2 regions of the Peribacillus sp. P4_C12 genome follow, and region 2 is predicted to be linked to the other one. Evidence: riboswitches for the same ligand, from Rfam matches in the RefSeq annotation. Region 2 holds a riboswitch; the other holds the start of a gene.
The links. A riboswitch is a leader RNA that binds a small molecule or an ion and turns the genes downstream of it on or off. The one in region 2 is predicted to bind cyclic di-AMP.
Positions count from the first base shown of each region.

Region 1: it holds a riboswitch for cyclic di-AMP, as region 2 does, so the genes downstream of both, AC1DUW_RS09460 (APC family permease) here and AC1DUW_RS09310 (TrkH family potassium uptake protein) in region 2, are expected to answer to the same signal.

Region 1 covers NZ_JBFUIB010000040.1:13,665-18,791, reverse strand. The annotation lists gene AC1DUW_RS09460 (APC family permease) at 1-1,461, opposite strand, end outside; cyclic di-AMP (ydaO/yuaA leader) riboswitch at 1,613-1,755, opposite strand; gene AC1DUW_RS09455 (hypothetical protein) at 1,913-2,053, shown strand; gene AC1DUW_RS09450 (cytochrome P450) at 2,477-3,874, shown strand; gene AC1DUW_RS09445 (hypothetical protein) at 3,994-4,167, shown strand; partial or broken gene AC1DUW_RS09440 (YjcZ family sporulation protein) at 4,290-4,403, opposite strand; gene AC1DUW_RS09435 (YczF family membrane protein) at 4,659-4,886, shown strand; gene AC1DUW_RS09430 (GerAB/ArcD/ProY family transporter) at 4,881-5,127, opposite strand, start outside.
Region 2 covers NZ_JBFUIB010000039.1:5,758-20,849, forward strand. The annotation lists gene AC1DUW_RS09275 (hypothetical protein) at 1-245, opposite strand, end outside; gene AC1DUW_RS09280 (MerR family transcriptional regulator) at 367-1,191, opposite strand; gene AC1DUW_RS09285 (GNAT family N-acetyltransferase) at 1,297-1,746, shown strand; gene AC1DUW_RS09290 (NUDIX hydrolase) at 1,838-2,008, opposite strand; gene AC1DUW_RS09295 (iron-containing alcohol dehydrogenase) at 2,052-3,227, opposite strand; gene AC1DUW_RS09300 (flavin monoamine oxidase family protein) at 3,627-5,090, shown strand; gene AC1DUW_RS09305 (hypothetical protein) at 6,061-6,261, opposite strand; cyclic di-AMP (ydaO/yuaA leader) riboswitch at 6,595-6,737, shown strand; gene AC1DUW_RS09310 (TrkH family potassium uptake protein) at 7,083-8,429, shown strand; gene AC1DUW_RS09315 (potassium channel family protein) at 8,453-9,109, shown strand; gene AC1DUW_RS09320 (hypothetical protein) at 9,338-9,553, opposite strand; gene AC1DUW_RS09325 (STAS domain-containing protein) at 9,692-10,066, opposite strand; gene AC1DUW_RS09330 (class I SAM-dependent methyltransferase) at 10,149-10,853, opposite strand; gene AC1DUW_RS09335 (hypothetical protein) at 10,960-11,571, opposite strand; gene AC1DUW_RS09340 (class I SAM-dependent methyltransferase) at 12,965-13,579, opposite strand; gene AC1DUW_RS09345 (PadR family transcriptional regulator) at 13,914-14,243, shown strand; gene AC1DUW_RS09350 (pentapeptide repeat-containing protein) at 14,259-14,978, shown strand.

The DNA.
Region 1 (5,127 bases), on a different contig from region 2:
AACCACATGAGTTATACCAGCCACAGGTACAATAATGATATTCCCTTCTATTGGTAAGATAGGCTCACAAGTTGTAATCCTAAGTTGGTCACCAACTGCTTCATAATGCTTTCTAATTCGATGAAAAATAACAATGATGATAGGTAAAAAAATCAAAACAGGCCAAACCTGAGTGAATTTTGTTAAAAAGAATATCATCGTGACGATAAAGCTAATAAGGGCACCAATTGAATTAATGGTTAACTTCATCATCCATCCTTTTGGCTTCTCGCGAATCCATTTAACAATCATCCCGGTCTGGGACAACGTAAATGGAATAAATACCCCTACCGCATAAAGGGGAATAAGATTTTCTGTATGTCCTCCAAATGCGATTATTAAGATGATTGATGCAAGTCCTAGTATGATAATTCCATTGGAATATCCTAATCGGTCTCCTCTAATTGTAAACGCCCTAGGTATGAATTTATCCTTTGCAAGATTTACCGCAAGCAAAGGGAAAGCAGAATAGCCAGTGTTGGCAGCAAGGATTAATATTAATGCTGTCGTACCTTGGATAAAGTAATACATAAAATTGCGTCCAAATATCTCTTCAGCAATTTGTGAAACAACAGTTACCTCTGCGCTAGGAACAATGCTTAAATAATAGGCTAAGAATACAATACCCGTAAATAACACAGCAAGTAAGGAACCCATAGCTATTAATGTTTTTGCAGCATTATTAGGCGCTGGATTTTTAAAGTTTGGAATCGCATTGGAAATCGCTTCAACTCCTGTTAATGCAGAGCTACCTGATGCAAAAGCTCTTAGAAGTATAAATAAACTGATCCCTGCTACTGGTGTTCCGATTGATGCATGTAAGTCAGGGGAAACTTCACCAGTCAAAATTTTGTATACACCTACACCAATCAGAATGAATAACGCTAAAACGAATAGATACACTGGATAGGCTAATACGGAAGCCGACTCTGTTACCCCTCTTAGGTTAAGGATGGTAAGAAGAATTACAAAAATTATAGCAATAATCACATTATATGAATGTAGGCTGGGAAAAGCAGATGTGATGGCATCTGTACCCGCAGAAACACTTACAGCCACAGTTAGGATATAGTCGACTAACAAAGATCCTCCAGCTATCAACCCAGGATTCACACCCAAATTGTTTTTTGAAACCACGTATGCTCCCCCGCCATGAGGATAAGCAAAGATAATTTGTCTATAGGACAAGATTAAAGCCATTAACAGAATCAATACACCAATGGCGATAGGAATGGAATACCAAAATGCTGCGGAACCCACTGTAATTAAAACAATTAAAATTTGTTCCGGGCCATATGCAACGGAAGACAAAGCATCAGAAGATAATATGGCCAAAGCTTTTGTTTTGTTAAGCTTTTGGTCACCTAATGCAGTAGATTTTAGAGGCCGACCTATTAAGAACCTCTTTATAGAAGATAACACTTAGAATCACCGCCATTTTTCAAATTAAGTTTATTTTGCCCAGTTATATGAAAAAAACTTCACGAAAAAAACAAGAATAAAATAGAAAAATGCCCACAAGTCATAGTTAAATAGACCTGCAGACATCATTTTTTTGTCTCACAAGCTCCACCTTCCTTCTCATATAACGCTTACGAGGTTAGCTGTCGGATTCGGACCTTTGAGTAGCCCTACCTAGAAAGGATTCACCCCTTGGATTGAAAACAATCCTTATAACGGTTCCCCCGTACCATAAGGTTTCAGCGATTTAGAAATATGAAACTGTTGATTATCATACTCCCGTGATTCGGAAAAGTAAATGAAAATTTTGCAAACAAAAAGAATAATTTTTTCTTAGAGGGGTTATGTTGTTAACAAATACTTCATTAGTGATTAAGACACATTAGTACCAAGAAAGGAGAGAACAGAATACATGCCCCAAAAAACTGATAACCCAATCATATCTGATGAGTTTTTAGATCAAGTGGCTAAAGAAATTAACGAACAATATGGTGGTCCTGCAAAGGAAAAAAATGATCAGCACCATAATAGAAATAGGGACGAACGAAGCTGAATATTTCTCTCATTTATTAACAAAAGGAATTTCCTTTCTGAATATCCCCCAAAAAAACTCTGGGTTCCTCTCACCCAGAGTTTTTTACACTAGACACCTTTCATTCCTAACCTGTTTATTACCAGTAAATTAGGAACTATCATTTGTACTTCTCTCCTCTTTGTGGTTTCTTATCAGCTCAAAATACGCTCTCACGATTTGTTATTTTCTATACTCAACTTATAGAGAAAACGTTATTTTTAGTTGAGTAAGAATAGAAATCTAGTAATCTCTCCTCCCCCTTTAGGACTCGTATATTCATTCATTATGATTAACTAATTAAAAATTATGTGCTCTTTCTTTTAACAACTTGTCCAAACCAATATAGTTTTTTCTCATAGAATGATTACAAGAAATTATTATTACCGAAAGGAGAAAACAACATTGAGTGAAACTGATGAAGTTTTATATGATTCTCCAATGGTCCCAAATGGAAAACTAATTTCTGGCCATACAAAGGAGTTTCAAAAAGATGTACTTGGCTTTCTTACCCGTTTATCAAAAGAATATGGAGACGTTGCAAAATTCCGTTTTGGACCTTTCCAAAATGTTTACCTCATTTCAAACCCGGAACTAATAAAGCAGATACTTGTAACGAAACAAAAATCCTTCGTCAAATCTAAGGACAGCAATGCTATAAAACCACTCGTTGGTGATGAAGGACTTCTTACAAGCGAAAAAGACGTTCACAGGCGCCAGAGAAGGCTTATTCAACCCTCCTTCAAAAGGTCCCATATTAGCAATTATGCCCAGGATATGATTGATATAACAATGGACTATATTTCAACTTGGGAAAATGAGAAAGAACGGATTATTACGAAAGATATGATGAATATCGCCCTTGGGATAATAAGCAAGACCATGTTCAGCATGGATTTCAAAGATGGGTATGATGTGGTCGGAGAACCGATGGAAGCAGCCTTGAGACTTTCCGTCAAAAGGATGAGAACACTTCTTCAATTACCCTTATGGGTTCCAACTAAAAGCAACCGTGAATATAAAAATGCGATACAAAGACTTGATAAAGTGATTTATAGCATTATCGAAAAACGTAGGGAAGATGCAGAAAGACATGAAGATATGCTTGGAATTTTAATGGAGGCTCGAGATGATGAGGACGGCTTAGGTATGTCAAACCAGCAGGTACGCGATGAACTAATGACCATCTTCATTGCCGGTCACGAAACGACGGCAAATGCGCTTTCCTGGGCCATATACTTTCTTTCACAGAATCCAGAAGTGGAAACTAAACTTTTCAATGAAATAGATAGAGTAATAGGCAACCGTACTCCTACGCCTGACGATTTCATGAAATTAACATACACACAAAATATTATCAGGGAATCACTTCGCATATACCCGCCAGTCTATATCATTTCACGGGAAGCGGAGGAGGATGTGGAAATAGGTGGGCATCATTTTAAAAAAGGCGATATGTTTTTGCTAAGTCCATATGTGATGCAGCACAAGCCGGAGTATTTTGATAATCCAGATTCTTTTATTCCTGAAAGATTTGAAAACAACTATTTGAAAACTTTACCTACGTACGCTTACTTTCCGTTTAGCGGGGGGGCAAGAGTTTGTATTGGTAATCATTTTGCATTGATGGAGGCTGTGCTTGTCCTAGCGTGTATTGCTCAACGATATAGAATTAGGCTAGCACCGGACCATCATGAAGTAAAACCAATTACAACCCTTACACTCAGACCAAAGCGTGGATTGCGCATGATAGTAGAAGAAAGAAATGAAGAAGGGTTCCAACCTGGAGCTTCTGACATTTAAATGAATATAAAATGTATTACATGAACAAAACTTTCCTCCTGCTGATAAGGCCTGTTATTAACTTTTTAAGAGCCGGACCTATTTTGGTGGACATCTGAATTACAAAAGGAGGGATGAAAATGTATATGCTTCATTCACACAAGATGGGTACCATCCACACTGAAATGCACTATCTAGGGATGGCTTCACAGGTATTTGCCGGTTATTTAGAATTTCTACAGGATAGTGAACAGGTGCAGGACACCGATTACCTACATCCACTTTCTTTCTCCACATTATGTGAGAGTGAATAGAATAGCCTCACAGTTTTTTTAAATAATTATAGAAGAAACCGACCCTATTAAGGTCGGCTTTTTTTATTTTCTTAGCAGTAGCCGCCATATCCTTGAACCGGGGCATATCCACCACCGTATCCACCACCACAAAAGCTAGCTCCAACAATTATTAACAATATAAACAAAACAACTATAAAGGCGAAACCTCCACCAAATCCAAATCCGCCGTCACAACTTGACTCACAACCTGACATATAGAAACATCTCCTTATTTGTTTTTATAGAAGAACTTAAATGGGTTAGTTCATCTTATGCACTAGTCAGGAAAATGACAGCAATAATACAATTTAACTTTTTTTGGTCTTATAATTAGTTATTTCATGATCTTCACTGAATATTGAATAGGATGAAAATTATTTTGTATCAGCTTTATTTTTTATAGTCTCACTTATATATTGTATATTTTCAGTTGTTTAACCGCACTTTAAGAAAAGATTGAAGGTGATAGGATGGCCAAAATGCTTCCAGTTTTATTAATTTTATTAGGTACATATTTACTTATTATGGTCATTGACAACTTACAGGGTTTGAATATGTTCCAATCTCTCTATAACATTAAACAATATTTCACAGTCGCTCGTGGAGAAGATTACTTTCTCCTCTTTTCATTCATTTTTTTCTTTCTATTTTTGAGTATCTTCACAGCCATAAAAAACCAACAGCCTCCCTCTTCATGAAACTGTTGGTTTTATTTTTTGCTTTATATATGCTGTAATCAATAATAGAATGGGGACTCCTATAAACAAAGGTAGATGCAGCAAGTAAGGAACAATTTTGAGTCCTTCATCTATATGAGCCTGATAGCTAGGGGCAATCATAAGCGAAGAGAAGAAAATAACACCGCCAATCACATAAATGGATATAGAGGAAGGTTTCATTTGAAATAAATCGGTTGCTCCAATCACGGCACAAAAGAAA
Region 2 (15,092 bases):
GTTAATGTGTGGAATTCTACGTCTATTTCATTACCTGTGCCAAATAGCAGATTAAAATTTTCATTTGTATTATTGGTAATTTTATAAGTAAAACTCTCGTAGTCTTTGGTTTTTAATTGATGTTCAATGGATTGTTTGACGTTAAGATCCATTCTGTTGTTCTTTTTGTCACTTTGAGCTATATAGTCAAAATATAAAAAGACAATAAGAAAAATAGCAACAATACATAAAACTAACTTTTTCATATATAACCCTCCGCAAATTTCCTTACTGTTCATGTAGAAATTCCGTTCTTTTAATTTCGAGCTTGTACATCCCCACTAAATCATCTTCCTGAATAACGTATATGTGGCAAAAAACCTTCCCTCATCCTACTTCTACTATTATTTTCGTTAGGTAATTTTCGTAACCCTTTACTGAGACTTCATCTAACATATACTCTTCGTATGAAAACGTTTTGAGGTTCAAGTTTTGACTTTGCATAAAGTTTACTATTTTTTCATATGTTTCGGAAATACTCTTATAACTCCCTTTATGATAGGCAACAATATATTGTCCCTTGGGCTTTACATATGTAAAAGAGCTCGCATGATTGTCCATAACTTTCGTGTACAAATATGAATAGTTATCATGGTCTCCTTGAACGATCTTTTCTTTGTTTATCATGGCCCCAATAGGGAAACCCGTATAAAACTTATTTCTATTACAGTAATCGATAAATTTAGATGTTGATCTTAAAAAATCAGCATCAGAAGAATTCAAGATGGAGTCACTAAGGAAAAGGTGTTCTTCCTCCTGAAATTCTAATGTGATTTGAGAATAATCAATACGTATCGCTTTTTCAGTGAGGGATATTTTCGTTTCAATAATCTTCTGTATTCGATAAAGATTATCTATTTTTTTTTCTAATTCTATGGATTTTTCTTTAAAAAGGTTAATTAATTCTATAGGTGATCTGTTAGTAAGAAACCATTTAATCTCTTTCAAGGGCATTTTAACTTCTTTTAAAAGTGTGATAACAGAAAAAACTTCAAATTGTTGATAGGAGTAATACCGATAGCCCTTTTCATTTTTTATATCGGGAGAAAAAAGCCCAATCTCATCATAGTGAATTAGCGTTTGTTTTTTTACATTACATAGTTTGGCGAATTCTCCAGTAGTAAAATATTTGCCTAAATTTCCATCGACCAATACAATCTCTCCCTTGACTATATGGTAACCATATACCTTAGGCTATTAGTATATCATGTTAACAAAACGGCTAAACATGAGGGAAAATGAGGAAGGATTAATATTATGACCATCACTATTAATGAAGTCACGAACGAAAATGTAAATGATATTTTAAAATTGGGAATAAACACAATGCAAAAATCGTTTATTGAAACGACAGAACAATGTTTAGAAGAAGCCATGGAGTGTAAATATTATAAGCCAGTGGGACTTTATTCAGACAATAGCTTGGTCGGTTTTGCTATGTATGGATTTTTTCCCGAGGAAGGGGAAAATGGAAGAGTGTGGTTAGATCGTTTTTTAATTGATGCTAGATATCAAGGTCTTGGGCTTGGAAGTATCATGTTAAAAGCTTTAATACAACGATTAACTAAAGAATATAATTGTAATGAAATCTATTTAAGTGTAATTGAAGATAATCAAGCTGCACTTCACTTGTATAAGAAATTCAACTTTACATTCAATGGTGAATTAGATATTAACAAAGAAAAGATCATGGTTAAAAAAGTATAATACATCAGAATGGTATAAATAGATATACATGTAAAATGCCACCTAATTGGTGGCATTCTATCTTGATAAACGCAATGGACAACAACTTGTTTTATTGATCAAGAATTTCATGCAAATAATCACCATGTCCTCTAACCAATTCTACTTCGCCCAACATAGATACCCAAAAGAATCGGAACGTTAAACCAGACTCTGCCCCACCACCTGTGGGATAGTGATTAAAGAAAGAATTCATACTTATCTCAGCAAGTATGCTTGGCACTAACTAAGTTATGAGGTATTTTAAAATTGAAGTCTCCACATATTCACCCCTGTACTTTATCTTCAGTAGCAAACTTATAATGATAACAAGTATGATACAACTCTTCTAATTCTTGTTTAGTTGGGACCCTCGGGTTATTAGCAGGGCTCCCGCTATCTATGGCGTCTCTTGCCATTTTACTGACTGAGAGATTAAATTTCTCCTCTTCTATTCCCCATCCTTCGAGATTAGGAATGTTCAGCTTTTGGCAAAGTGCCTTAACAGATTCTACCGCAACCAAAGCTGCCCTTTCTATAGAAAGGTTTTTATATTCAGTTTTAAAAATTCTCCCCAAATCCGCCAACCGCTCCATACAGGCTTCCTTGCTGAATTCCAATACCGCTGGCAATAGCATGGCATTCGAGTATCCATGAGGTACATGGAACAAAGCTCCAATTGGTCTCGACATTCCATGAACCAAACAAACGGAAGAATTCGAGAATGCTATCCCTGCTTGAAGGGCTCCTAATGACATCTTTTCACGGGCATCTATGTTATCCCCATCATCGTAAGCGTTTTCAATATTCTCCACAATCAATCTCATCGCGGACAGAGCCATTGTGTCTGTCATTGGGTGAGACCGTTTTGATAAATAGGCCTCAACCGCATGACTTAATGCATCCACACCCGTCGCAGCTGTTATATGTGGTGGAGAAGAAACTGTCAGCAACGGATCGACAATGGCGACTAAAGGCATAAAATTCGGCTGTTTAATCATCATCTTCACATCATCATCGGTGTTAGTAATAACAGTAGCATCCGTCGCTTCTGAACCCGTTCCAGCAGTTGTTGGAATAGCAATGTGCGGTATTGCCGCTTTGTCCGCTATTTTTCTTCCACCCATATATTCTCCAATATATCCACCATTCGTGGCAAGGACAGCAATTGCTTTCCCAGTATCAATACAGCTTCCTCCACCAAGGGAAATGATTAGATCACATGACTCCTTTTCAAAAAGTTCTAATGATTCTTCCACATATTGGTCTGTTGGTTCTGAATCAACTCCAAGATAAACTGCACTTGCTACTCCGTTGTCATGAAGATACTGACAACATTGATTGACGCAACCGAGTCGGCTCATTACCTTATCACTTATAATGAGTGCTTTCTTCCCACATAATGCCGCTTCCGCTCCCACTTTCTCAAAAGATTGCCGGCCATATATAATAGTCTGTGGCATTCTGAAAAATTCAAATCCCTTCACTTGATAATCCCCCTTTTGTTTTCATACAAATAAATAAAGCAAAAACCAATACCCCACATCCTTATTGAAAAGTACTGAAGAAAGTTCTAGTATCCCTGCAGAAAACATACAGAGCCTTGCATCCGAAATGCTTGACCCTGGAAGATATCATTCTCCATTACCTTAAAGTAAAAGAAAATGAAAAGGCAGCTGACATAACAGATTTATAAAACTACCAATGTACTAATTGATTCTGCTTCTTTGTTTTTTATTTAGATAATACCCGTTTTTTATCCTGATTATTATCTATAAATATCATCTGATTAACTCTTGAATACATATGCATCTCTGCTAGTGAATACAATGTAATAAATCTTTTTCACTAGGGGCGAAGATATGCCTAATAATCAGTTAACGACTCAACAAATGATTAGCATTATTAAAAATGGTCTTAAAAAGTCGCAAGTTCCCAAGAATATTACTATTGTGGGCGCAGGACTAGCAGGACTGGTTGCATCTTCTCTATTGAAGGAGGCAGGGCACAACGTCACCATCCTTGAAGCAAACAACAGGGTGGGCGGACGCACCTATACAATACACTCTCCCTTTAGCAATGGGCTTTATTTAAACCTAGGTCCAATGCGTATTCCTGAAGGTCATTTTTTGACATTAGAGTATATTAAAAAATTTGGACTAACCGTAAACCAGTTTATTAACCGAACTCCAATGGATATTCTTTATCTCAATGGTATTAAAACACGTCTTAACATCTTTGAACGGTCTCCTGGTATTCTCAACTTTCCCGTTGCCCCGAATGAAAGAGGTAAAAGCGCAGAGATGCTGGTGAATTTAGCTACACAGCCAATTCTCGATTTTATTAAACAAGATCCAAAGAGAAATTGGGATCTCGTAGAAAAAGAATTTAAAAACTACTCACTAGGTACTTTCTTAAACACTTACCATTATCAATATGCTACGACTTTTTCAGATGGCGCGGTCGATATGATAGGTTTACTCCTTGACTACGAAGCATATATGGGGATGTCATTTGTTGAAGTTTTACGAGAAGCGGCGTCCTTCGGAGCAAATCGTTTCTATGAGATAACCGGTGGTATGGATCTGCTTCCAAGGGCATTTCTGCCGCAATTAAAAGATGTCATTATGTTCTATCAAAGGATGACTAAAATTGTTCAACATAACAACCGTGTAACCATCCATTCCACTCATCAGCACACCTTAGAGCATTCCACTATAACTGGTGATCTTGCCATCATAACTATCCCCTTTTCACTGTTACGATTTGTGGAAGTTGAACCATACCATTCTTTTTCCTATTATAAACGGAGAGCGATTCGTGAGCTCAACTATATGGAAGCTACCAAAATCGGAATCGAGTTTAAAAGCAGATTTTGGGAAAGGCATCATCAATATGGTGGTAAATCCATAACTGACCTTCCGATTCGATTCACTTATTACCCAAGTCAGGGGATTGGTACAAAAGGACCTGCTGTGGTTTTGGCAAGTTATACATGGGCGGATGAAGCTTTAACATGGAACGGTTTATCAAAGAAAGATCGCATTCAATATGCTTTAAAGAACTTAGCTGAAATTTACGGTAACCAAGTCTATTCTGAGTTTGTTTCAGGAACTTCCTTTAGTTGGGTAGATAATGAATATTCTTGCGGAGCTTTCACTGCCTTTGAACCGGGTCAGGAAACCGAGCTTTATCCTTATATCTCTATACCTGAAGGAAGAGTGCACTTTGCCGGTGAACATACTACACTTACCCACGGTTGGATGCAAGGGGCGATTGAATCTGGAATACAAGTAGCATATGAAGTAAATGATTTGCCAAAATAAAACAGAAAAAAAGGTAAAATCAGCTGTTTACATAGGGACTTCTCATGTTTCCTAAAAAATTTCATAGAGTCCTAAGTTTATTACCATTTAGGACATTGAATATAGATGTATTTAAGACTATTATTGGAGTAAACGAACAAAAAGTCAATAACTTCCAAACAACAAACTATCTAAAAAATGGATATTAAGTAAAAGTATTGTCGCCCCAGTATTACCACATGTGTCATGGAGGTTCCCCCCCATGTATTAGAGAATAATCAAGGGCGAGGTTTCTCACGAATACGATTAAACCTTCTTATCCTCTATGGATGTGAAAAATGAAAAGATTAAAAGAAGATGTTTAGACTAAGAATGTCTAAACATCTTCTTTACATAGGACCTAATGATCTATTCAAAATGTTAGTAGCAATTTATTTAAAGTTTGTAAAAGTGTCCTTTTATGATGCTATAAATAAAATGGTTCTAGGGGCGTACCGGGTACTCCACAATGAACTCTTTGAATAATACTGACATATACTCTAACTTCCTCATATATTGCATTACATTTTCATGGTAAGTTTGCATAAACCAACTATCCGAACGAATGCAGAAATATCCTTTGATCCATATGATATAAGGCATAACTTTTTCCTCATCGGTTTTCAGTCTTCCAGGATTTTTCACTCGTTTCTTTTAGAGCCATTTTCGAAAACACTTTCTATTACATCCAACTCTTTTAAGCTTTTTGGAGTATTTCCATCCCAACAATATACACGCAAAAAAAACTCATTCAATATAAAATGAGTTTGAAAATAAAAACGCATTATGGATGTTTAAGCTTCAGGTTGCGTGATTAACTCAGGAATTACATAGTTGAAATGCTGCAAAAGGAAATGATGAGTGAATTAATTATTCAATATACTTGACCCTCTACTATCTTTTAATGTTCAATTATTTATTCGCATGATCCAGTTAATAAGGACCTCTGGATTCAGATGATATTACCTTTGAAAAAAAAATTTATCAATGGATTCTTTTTCTTATCTGTTATCCTTAACTCATTCATTATTATTTGATCCTCATGATCGGCTATCCATTTCCTTAGTGCATCTTTATCCTGGCATTGAGTTAAATACGTCTGTCCACCTTTACCTGTAGCGTTAACAACATATCTATTAAACGTCTTCTCCATACTTGCCCGCCTTTTTTATATAATGTATTAAAATTTCAAAATTCGAATGCAATGAAATTTGAGCTTTTCTGTATCTAATTCCAAAAGGAAATACCATATATATATTAGAAACATAGATTCGCAATGACATACGCTTCAAGAAATGATGTATAAAATTACTGGTGTCATTTTTCAAATTTATCGAACCTATCATAATGTCCCAACTAATTTTTGTCAATAAGTTTTTAATATGTAAATAAAACGTAAATTTTCTGTTTTGTTCTAGCAATATTTTTTTACAATTTAGGGGTTTACAACTAGTAAATGATGGGAGTAGAATACGTTTATCAATTTAATACATTTCGGCCTAAACTCAAGGAAATTGAGTACGGAGGACCCAATCATTTGGGGTTAATTCTGCCATGCAGAAGGGATGAGATCAGCTCTTTCGCCATCCTACCCGTCAGCTAACTTCGTCGGCTAAAGCGAAGGAGGTCATAAGACCGCCGATTTCAGGGGCTATTTTGTTTTTGTGGCAAAATAGCAGCCAGATGTTTACGTAGGTCTTTTTATTATGCATTAAAAAGGGATTTTCCAAAGAGAATTTCCTAAGCTCGACTCAATTAGGGATTAAGGATAATAAATACCTTTATCACACATAAAGAGGCTTGTGCCAAATGGCTTCATGTACAGGAAAAGTAACTTGGTCCATTGGTTGTACGAATAGAATGAAATACAAGCGAAATACTAACCCTACCACTGGATAACGATTTCCTGATGGAAACATCAGAGAGGTATATTTCGTTTTGTTATTATTGTAGCTTACTAATTTACAGGTAAGGATGATCATTTTGATAAAAGCAAAAGATTTGTTAGATCCGCCAAAAATTCTTGTACTTGGCTTTGCCTTCCTGATACTTGTTGGAGCCTATTTATTAACCCTGCCGATTTCCACTGAAAATGGGAATGGTCTTTCTTTTCTAAATGCTTTATTTACCTCAACCTCTGCTACATGTGTAACAGGACTTGTCGTAGTGGATACGGGAACCACTTTTACTAAATTTGGAGAGCTAGTCATTTTATCACTCATTCAAATAGGCGGGTTGGGGTTTATGTCATTTGCGACGTTTTTCTTTTTCCTATTAGGCAAAAGGATTTCTTTAAAAGGCAGGTTACTCTTGCAGGAGTCCTTAAATAATCTATCCATGGCAGGTGTAGTCAAGTTAGTAAAACGGCTTTTAATTTTCACGGCCATCATTGAAGGCATGGGTGCCCTTATCTTATCGATTCGCTTTTCTTTTGAYATGCCAATCGGCAAAGCAATCTATTACGGGGTTTTTCATTCCATATCGAACTTCAATAATGCCGGCTTTGATTTAATGGGAGAATTCAGGAGTTTGACTCCTTATGTATCAGATCCTTTCGTAACCCTTACAGTCGCTTCCCTGATCACATTAGGCGGAATAGGATTTATCGTGATGAATGAAATTTACGAATACCGTGTTACCCATCGTTTGTCTGTACATACGAAGGTTGTACTGATGGCTAGCTTAATCCTTACAATTGGAGGGGCCATTTTAATCTTTATATTTGAATTTGGAAATGCCAAAACATTGCAGCCTTTATCTTTCATGGGGAAAACGTTGGCTTCTTTGTTTCAATCCGTTACTCCGAGGACAGCAGGTTCTAATACATTGAATATCCCTGATTTAACACAACCCACATTGCTGCTTATCATTTTCTTGATGTTTGTTGGGGCTTCACCGGGATCGACTGGCGGCGGGATTAAAACCACCACATTAGCCACGCTGATTGGAACGGTTTGGTCACAGATTAAAGGAAAAGAAGATGTGGTATTGTTTCGGTACCGCATTGTGAATGAAACGATATTTAAAGCATTATCCGTTACTTTCATAGGGTTATTTATCGTTTCAACCATCACCATTCTGCTGACTATTACAGAAACCGGAAGTGATTTCTTGACGGTTTTATTTGAAGCCACTTCAGCATTTGCTACCGTGGGTCTCTCAATGGGATTAACCCCYGAATTATCCCCCATTGGTCGGATGCTCATAATTTTCACAATGTTTGCGGGCCGGGTTGGACCTTTGACTTTTGCTTTTGCTATCGCAATGAGACGTAAACCAGATCCATTCCGCCGTCCAAAAGGCAAAATCATGATTGGTTAATCATTAATGAGGGAGTGTTAAAGATGGGAAAACGACAATATGCCGTTATCGGTTTAGGAAGATTCGGAACGAGTGTAGCTCATAGATTATATACAGCCGGACAAGAAGTCTTGGGTATTGATGTAAGCGAGGAAAGAGTCGAGAATGCAGAATTAAGTGTAACTCATGCAGTTATGGCTGATACTACCGAAGAAGAGGCACTAAAATCCATTGGTATCCGTAATTTTGATTGTGTCATCGTAGCCATCGGAAATGATATGCAGTCAAGCATTTTAACTACATTGCTTTTAAAGGAACTAGGAGTGAAAAAGGTAATAGCAAAAGCTCTAAATAAACATCACGGTCAAGTGCTCGCTAAAGTTGGTGCTGACTGGGTTATCTACCCTGAAAGAGATATGGGTGAACGGGTCGCTAATCAACTCCTATCACCCAACATGCTGAACTATATAGAACTCTCAAAAGAATACAATATCGAGGAAATCATTATACCCATAAGCATGACAGGAAAAAGTCTCAGAGAGCTTGATTTACGTGCGAAATATAATATCAGTGTAATTGCCATCGTGAGTAATGGAGAAATTATCATAGCTCCGTCACCTGATCAGAATATCCTTGAAAAAGATATGCTTTTAGTGGTTGGTAATAAAGAAGATCTAGCCGTGTTTGCAAATATTGAATAACCTAGGTCCCTAATCAAGGAGCAGGATACCCTCTCATCGGTTCCGGCTTTCGCTGGACGAGATGACCTAAAAAAGATTGGGCTTATCGGCCAATTAAGAATGACTCATCGTATGACTTCGTGTCATATATATCAATCCCTATAAAATCTAAACAGTCAGCATCCGAAAAGAGAAACACTATTTTCGCAGTATCTGGATGAGTAACTGACTGTTTTACTGATTTATCATTCAATCTGAAAGAGTAAAAAAGCTCATGATCTGGACTTTTATCACAGTATCTCCTGCTAATTCAATTCCGATGATCGGAAGGTCGTTACCAAAATCCAGCATTATATCATTATTTTGTGGGAGCTCATCCGTATTTGAAATTTTGTATTTATATGGTTCAGCCAAGTAAATATAGCCCCTTTCTGCTTCATTATCATATGTTACTTGTTTATCCAATGGTCCACCGTCCTCAATCTATTTTTCTCTTCTACATGAAAACCAAATCTCCTTAATACTTCCTTACCATTCACGTAAGAATTCCCCCAGTTAAACCATTTTTAGCTTTATGGCCTTGTGTCCCAGCCTGTAGATAGTTTATTCATTTGTATGAATCGCTTGGGCCAGAGTGGATTTTATCGTTACTTTATCAAAAGGCAGTTGAAGTTGCACAGCAGTAATAGCTATGTCTGGACGAAGTCCCGAAAGAGTTGTATCAACCCCATTTAGATGTAAGGATTCAATCAATTTTGACAGTTGTTGAGCAGATACACTGTCGATTGCATGAACACCTGATAAGTCTATAAAAAGCCTAGTAACATTTTTTTCTGCACATTTTTGTAACCTGTTATCAAGCAAGAACATCCCTCTCATTGTGTCAATATCACCAATAAGGGGAAGTAACGTGGTGTTATCGTTTAGTGATATGACAGGAGAGCCTAATTCATTAATCGTTTCCTGTTGAGCTTTCATTATTTCATTAGAATATCTATTGGTAGCTTCAGTAAACCTCTCTAGAACTTCACTGAACATTGCAGGGTCTAGTTCACAAAAATTACTTTTTCCTAAATAAAGCAGTCCATAAACCAGATACCCCAAAGACTTCATTAGACCGCTTAAATTCCTTCATTTTACGTATTTCTATCTCTTCAAAATCCTTGAAAATCGTTCTTAGTTTTTCCTCAGTAAAACCTAACCCGCCTCTAAGACTTCCTAATCTATATACTTCCCAATCTGAAATATCTGCACCACCTAATATTCCTCCTTGAACAAAACAAGTAATCGCATAGAAACCCTTAGGCTTTAACGCCTTTTTCACCATTTCTATATAATTCATTCTTCTATGTGGAGCAATATGATGAAAGCAACCTGAATCATAGACGGTGTCATATTTTCCTTCTTCAATTTCTAAGTCAAAAATGTTTTTTTGAATAAAATTGATGTTCACTTTCTTTTCTGTTGCCCACTCTTTTCCCCATTCAAGAGCTTCTTTTGAAACGTCAACAGCATCAACTGAGCAGCCCTTTTGAGCAAAATAAATGGCATTCCTTCCAGGACCACATCCAAGTTCAAGAACCTCCCCTGAACCAAGTAACTCTCTGTCAAAATAATTAACTAAATTCTCGTCTGGTAGGTTTTCAAAAAAGGGAATCTCCTTTTCACGATCTTCATAAAAATCATTCCAGAATTTAGTTGGTTCACGCAATAACGAGTCCAGCATTTCTAATAAATCTTCATAGTTATAAATCGTTTCAGACAAAATATCCCCTCTTTTCAATTAAATCCTTCCAACTAATTGTACTGAATTCCAAAAAATTTATTCACCTGAAGTTATTTTTGATTAGAATCAGAGTTAGCTAGACAACTTAGAACAACCTAAGTCGATTTGACAGCTCTTCCCCTTTTTCTTGAACTTCAAGACGGTTCTGTAAATGAATGGGTAGAATACAAGTTGTTTTTTCTAAGTATTCAGCGGTAATGTTTTCTTGGTTTGTATCACCTGAAATTTCTTCCCCTATCATTGCTAAGACAAAAGATGATTGATTATATATGTTTTCTGCTATTTTTATAAATATCTCATCAACTTTATTTAACCAGGGGTTAAGTTCTTTTGTAAGCGGATATTTATAAGGATATATCTGCTCGAATATTGCTTGTGGTATTGATATATCTAACCAATCAGATTCGCCATCGATTCTGGTGATAGTGATTGCACAGGGCAAAGTATTTCCATCAGATATAAATAGTGTTCCATAAAAATGATTCACACTGTCATCTTCTATTTTTATTGGTAAAGAAATTGAATGCGTTTGAAAGTCCTGCCGTTCTTTCCAAATCCCGTTGAAAAATTTGCTTTTCTGCAATGAAACAAGAGCGTCATTCAATCTTTTATTATCTCCAACTGGGTGATACTCAATTGATAGTTCATAGAAACCGCCAATCCAATTATCAGGGTTAATAACTTCACTATAATTCATATATTTTCAACTCCATTTTATTAACTCTTTAAGAGTTCCTTGTGATGCAATTGGATTTTTGGCAAGCCGAATTAAGCATTTGTAAAATGCGATCTGTGATTAACTTTCTAATCTCTTCTTCAAGATTATCAACATTTTGCATGTTTATAATTATATATCGGATAATTTTCTGATTTATATTTATATTACAAAAATTAAAATATTCATGTATTATTATATAAAACAATGACTATAAAAAATAAGAAATGGGCCTATTATGTTGAATTATCTTAAATTTAGATCTAAATCATATATTGTTATTCTTTTAGGATTTCTTATTGGTATAACAATTTGTGAAATTTCATTTAAAAACCCAGATCATTTTACAGGTGTTACTTTCTTTCTAGTAGGTATTTTAATTGGAGAATACACAATGATAAAAAAGTGGCTAAAAGAAAAGTAAACAAACATGTTCGCTAATAAGTCTAAGTAGTTGGAATTATTAAATGGGTACAGGCTTATTTTGTTTTTCTTATTAACCCTATTCACTGGTGGAGTAATATTCTTTGTTGTTAAGCTGATTAACAAAGTGCTTTGTTGCTGCCTTTTCTTGATATAATTAGTTCTGTAAATAAGTACCCAGCTGGAAAGTATCTCGTTTGGGTTTCGTATTTGACTTCTTCCAAGCCACTTCTGAAACATACAACCACCAATTTAGTGATGTTATTCCGCGTTCTTCTATTTATCTCGTATTTTTTCCAAAAGCTCTATAACCAGTTTATTTTGCTTTTCTACCGGTTTTAACGTCTTCTCAATTGTATTCGTAGCTATAAACAAAACAAATAAGATAGGTATTCCAACAAACAACTAGTACTTCCCCTCACAAATGCATACTTGCAATCGTTACCATTTATATCTTTTCACCGACAAACTATCTTGTATCCCAATCTTCTAATGACATCATTTCAAAGTATTCCTCAAAGTCCAATCTTAAGGGAGTAATTCATTTAAGGGAATTACCTTCAGGATCTTGAAAATAAATAGCAGCGTGAGCTTGAGGGTTATAGGAAGAATAAGTGGTTGCTTTTCAGGAGGAAATCCAAACGCAATCTTTATTTGTATTCCCTTTCCTTCAAGCCAATCCTTTGCATTCTCGACATCTTTTATATCTATATTTAACGCAATATGCCTTAAAGAAGGGTGATATGGTGTGTCTACTTTATCTGTTTCCCATAATCCTAACCAGCTGTGTCCTTTCTCAATCCAGAAGAAAGCTAATGTATCATTTGATAGGCTATTTCTAACTCTAACTTTTTATAAAACTCAATTGAATTAGCAAGATTACTCACTGGTAGGTGTGCTTCATAAAGACCCTTATTCATTGTTTCCTACTCCTTAGTTAGGCACGTCATCTTCATTTACAAATTATTATCTTTCTATACATTCCATTCATCATAATCGATTGATCTTCTACGATTTTTAGATTTTTACCATGTCTAGGATACAAGTCTTCAAACCGCAAGCCAATATCTGTACCTAAAACTCTAATAAAAGGTCTAAGAAGCTTCTTCGGTAATGATAGCTGTTTATTTTTAGAGATAAACTTATCGAATATAATTATTTTCCCATCTTGTTTTAAAACCCTAATCATTTCTTGAAAACATTTATTTGCATCAGGCACTACAGAAAGGACCAAACTTCCAACTATATAATCAAACGATTCATTGTTGAATTCCATATTTTGTGCATCCATTTCTAAAAACGTGATAGAGGTATTTTCATATTTCTCCATTGCTTTTTTAAGCATATCAGTTGAGAGATCTATTGCTGTTATCTCTAAGTCAAAGTGCTTGATTAACTCTAAGTCGGCCCCCGTTCCTACGCCCACAAACAGAACCTTTTCTCTGCTATTAAACGATATCTCTTCAAATATTCTTCTTCTGGCATTTAAAAAGAGATATGAATTGAAAATTTCGTCATAAATTGGAGACCAAATCTTATATATCACTTTATTCCAAGAATTATTCAAATTCTCCCCTCCTAGATATCCCTTAACACTACTTCTATAGATCATAATAAATTCCTTCCAAGTATGCATTAAAGTTACAAATACCCCTTATTACACCAACTGTTTTTCTCGACAAAGTGTAGTAAAAACAATTTTCAACTCACAAAGCTAAGAAAAAAACACCAATAGCTAATAAGTAGATGATTCCGGATCAATTTCAGGGTCATTTTTCTTATATAAAAGGTTTTTTTCTTGCGTACTAAATGACCTAAAATTCTTATGCTCCCCCTAATGAATAACATTACCTTGACTGTCATAGTAATATGTTATAAGGTATACCAAAGGAGGTGAGGATTTGGTTCAACGAAAACTATCCTCTGACCTGCTACGCGGACATGTTGATACGATGATTTTAAAACTCCTGCAAAGTGGCGATAAATATGGTTATGAAATTAGTAAATTGATATATGTGAGTTCAAATGAGCAGTACGAAATAAAGGAAGCAACGATGTATTCCAGCTTAAAACGTCTTGAAAAAGACGAATGCATCATCTCCTATTGGGGAGATGCTACACAAGGTGGCAGAAGAAAATATTATAAAATCACCCCAATCGGAGAAGACACATATACGCAAAACAAAAATAACTGGGAGCAAGCCAAGCAAATACTTGAACGCCTCTTGTAGAAAGGAAGAAAAAATGTGATTGAAAAACTAAATGCACATGTTCACAGCATTTTTGCTCCGTATCAAAATGCCAAAACAGCAAAGGAACTGGAAGAAGAACTGCTGCAAAACTTAATAGAGAAATATAATGACTATAAACAAAAAGGTTCTAGTGAGCAGGAGGCTTATAGATTAACGGTGGATTCAATTGGAGAAGTGTCAGAGCTCCTAGAAGCATTTAATCTCCAATACAGTGAGCTTGAACAGGCGATAAACATGGACTATTCTAGGCAACGCTTATTGGATTCCGACTTCCGCTCGGTTTCGGTGCATGATGGAAAATTTAATTCCTGCGATTTAACCCGTTCTGATTTCAGCCATTCCGACCTAACGAACAGCACATTTAAAAGCAGTAACTTAAATAATTGTATCTTTGAAAACGTCAATTTAACGAGTACCCTATTTAAAAGTTCAAACTTAAAGGGAGTCATTTTTAAAAATAGTAACTATAACAAAACCCACTTTAAAAGCTGTAATTTAGCTGGTCTTATCTTTGATGGGGAAACATTTAACCAAACCATTTTTGAGGGCTCAACATTGAAGAAAGCATCATTTCGCGACGCAACACTCAAGAATGTTCAATTTCGAACGTCTGATTTAAAGAAAATCGACTTTGAAGGTGCGTCAATGGATAAACTTACTTACAACTTTTTAATTGGAGCTAAGGTTGATCTTAGCAACGTAACAATACTTTAAAGGAGGGATTTTTTATGAGTTTACCAATCGCCATTGTAGTATCTACCTCAATCATATGTGTGACTGTGTTCATAACTGCTGTGACATTAAAAGGGATGAGCATGGGAGACTAAT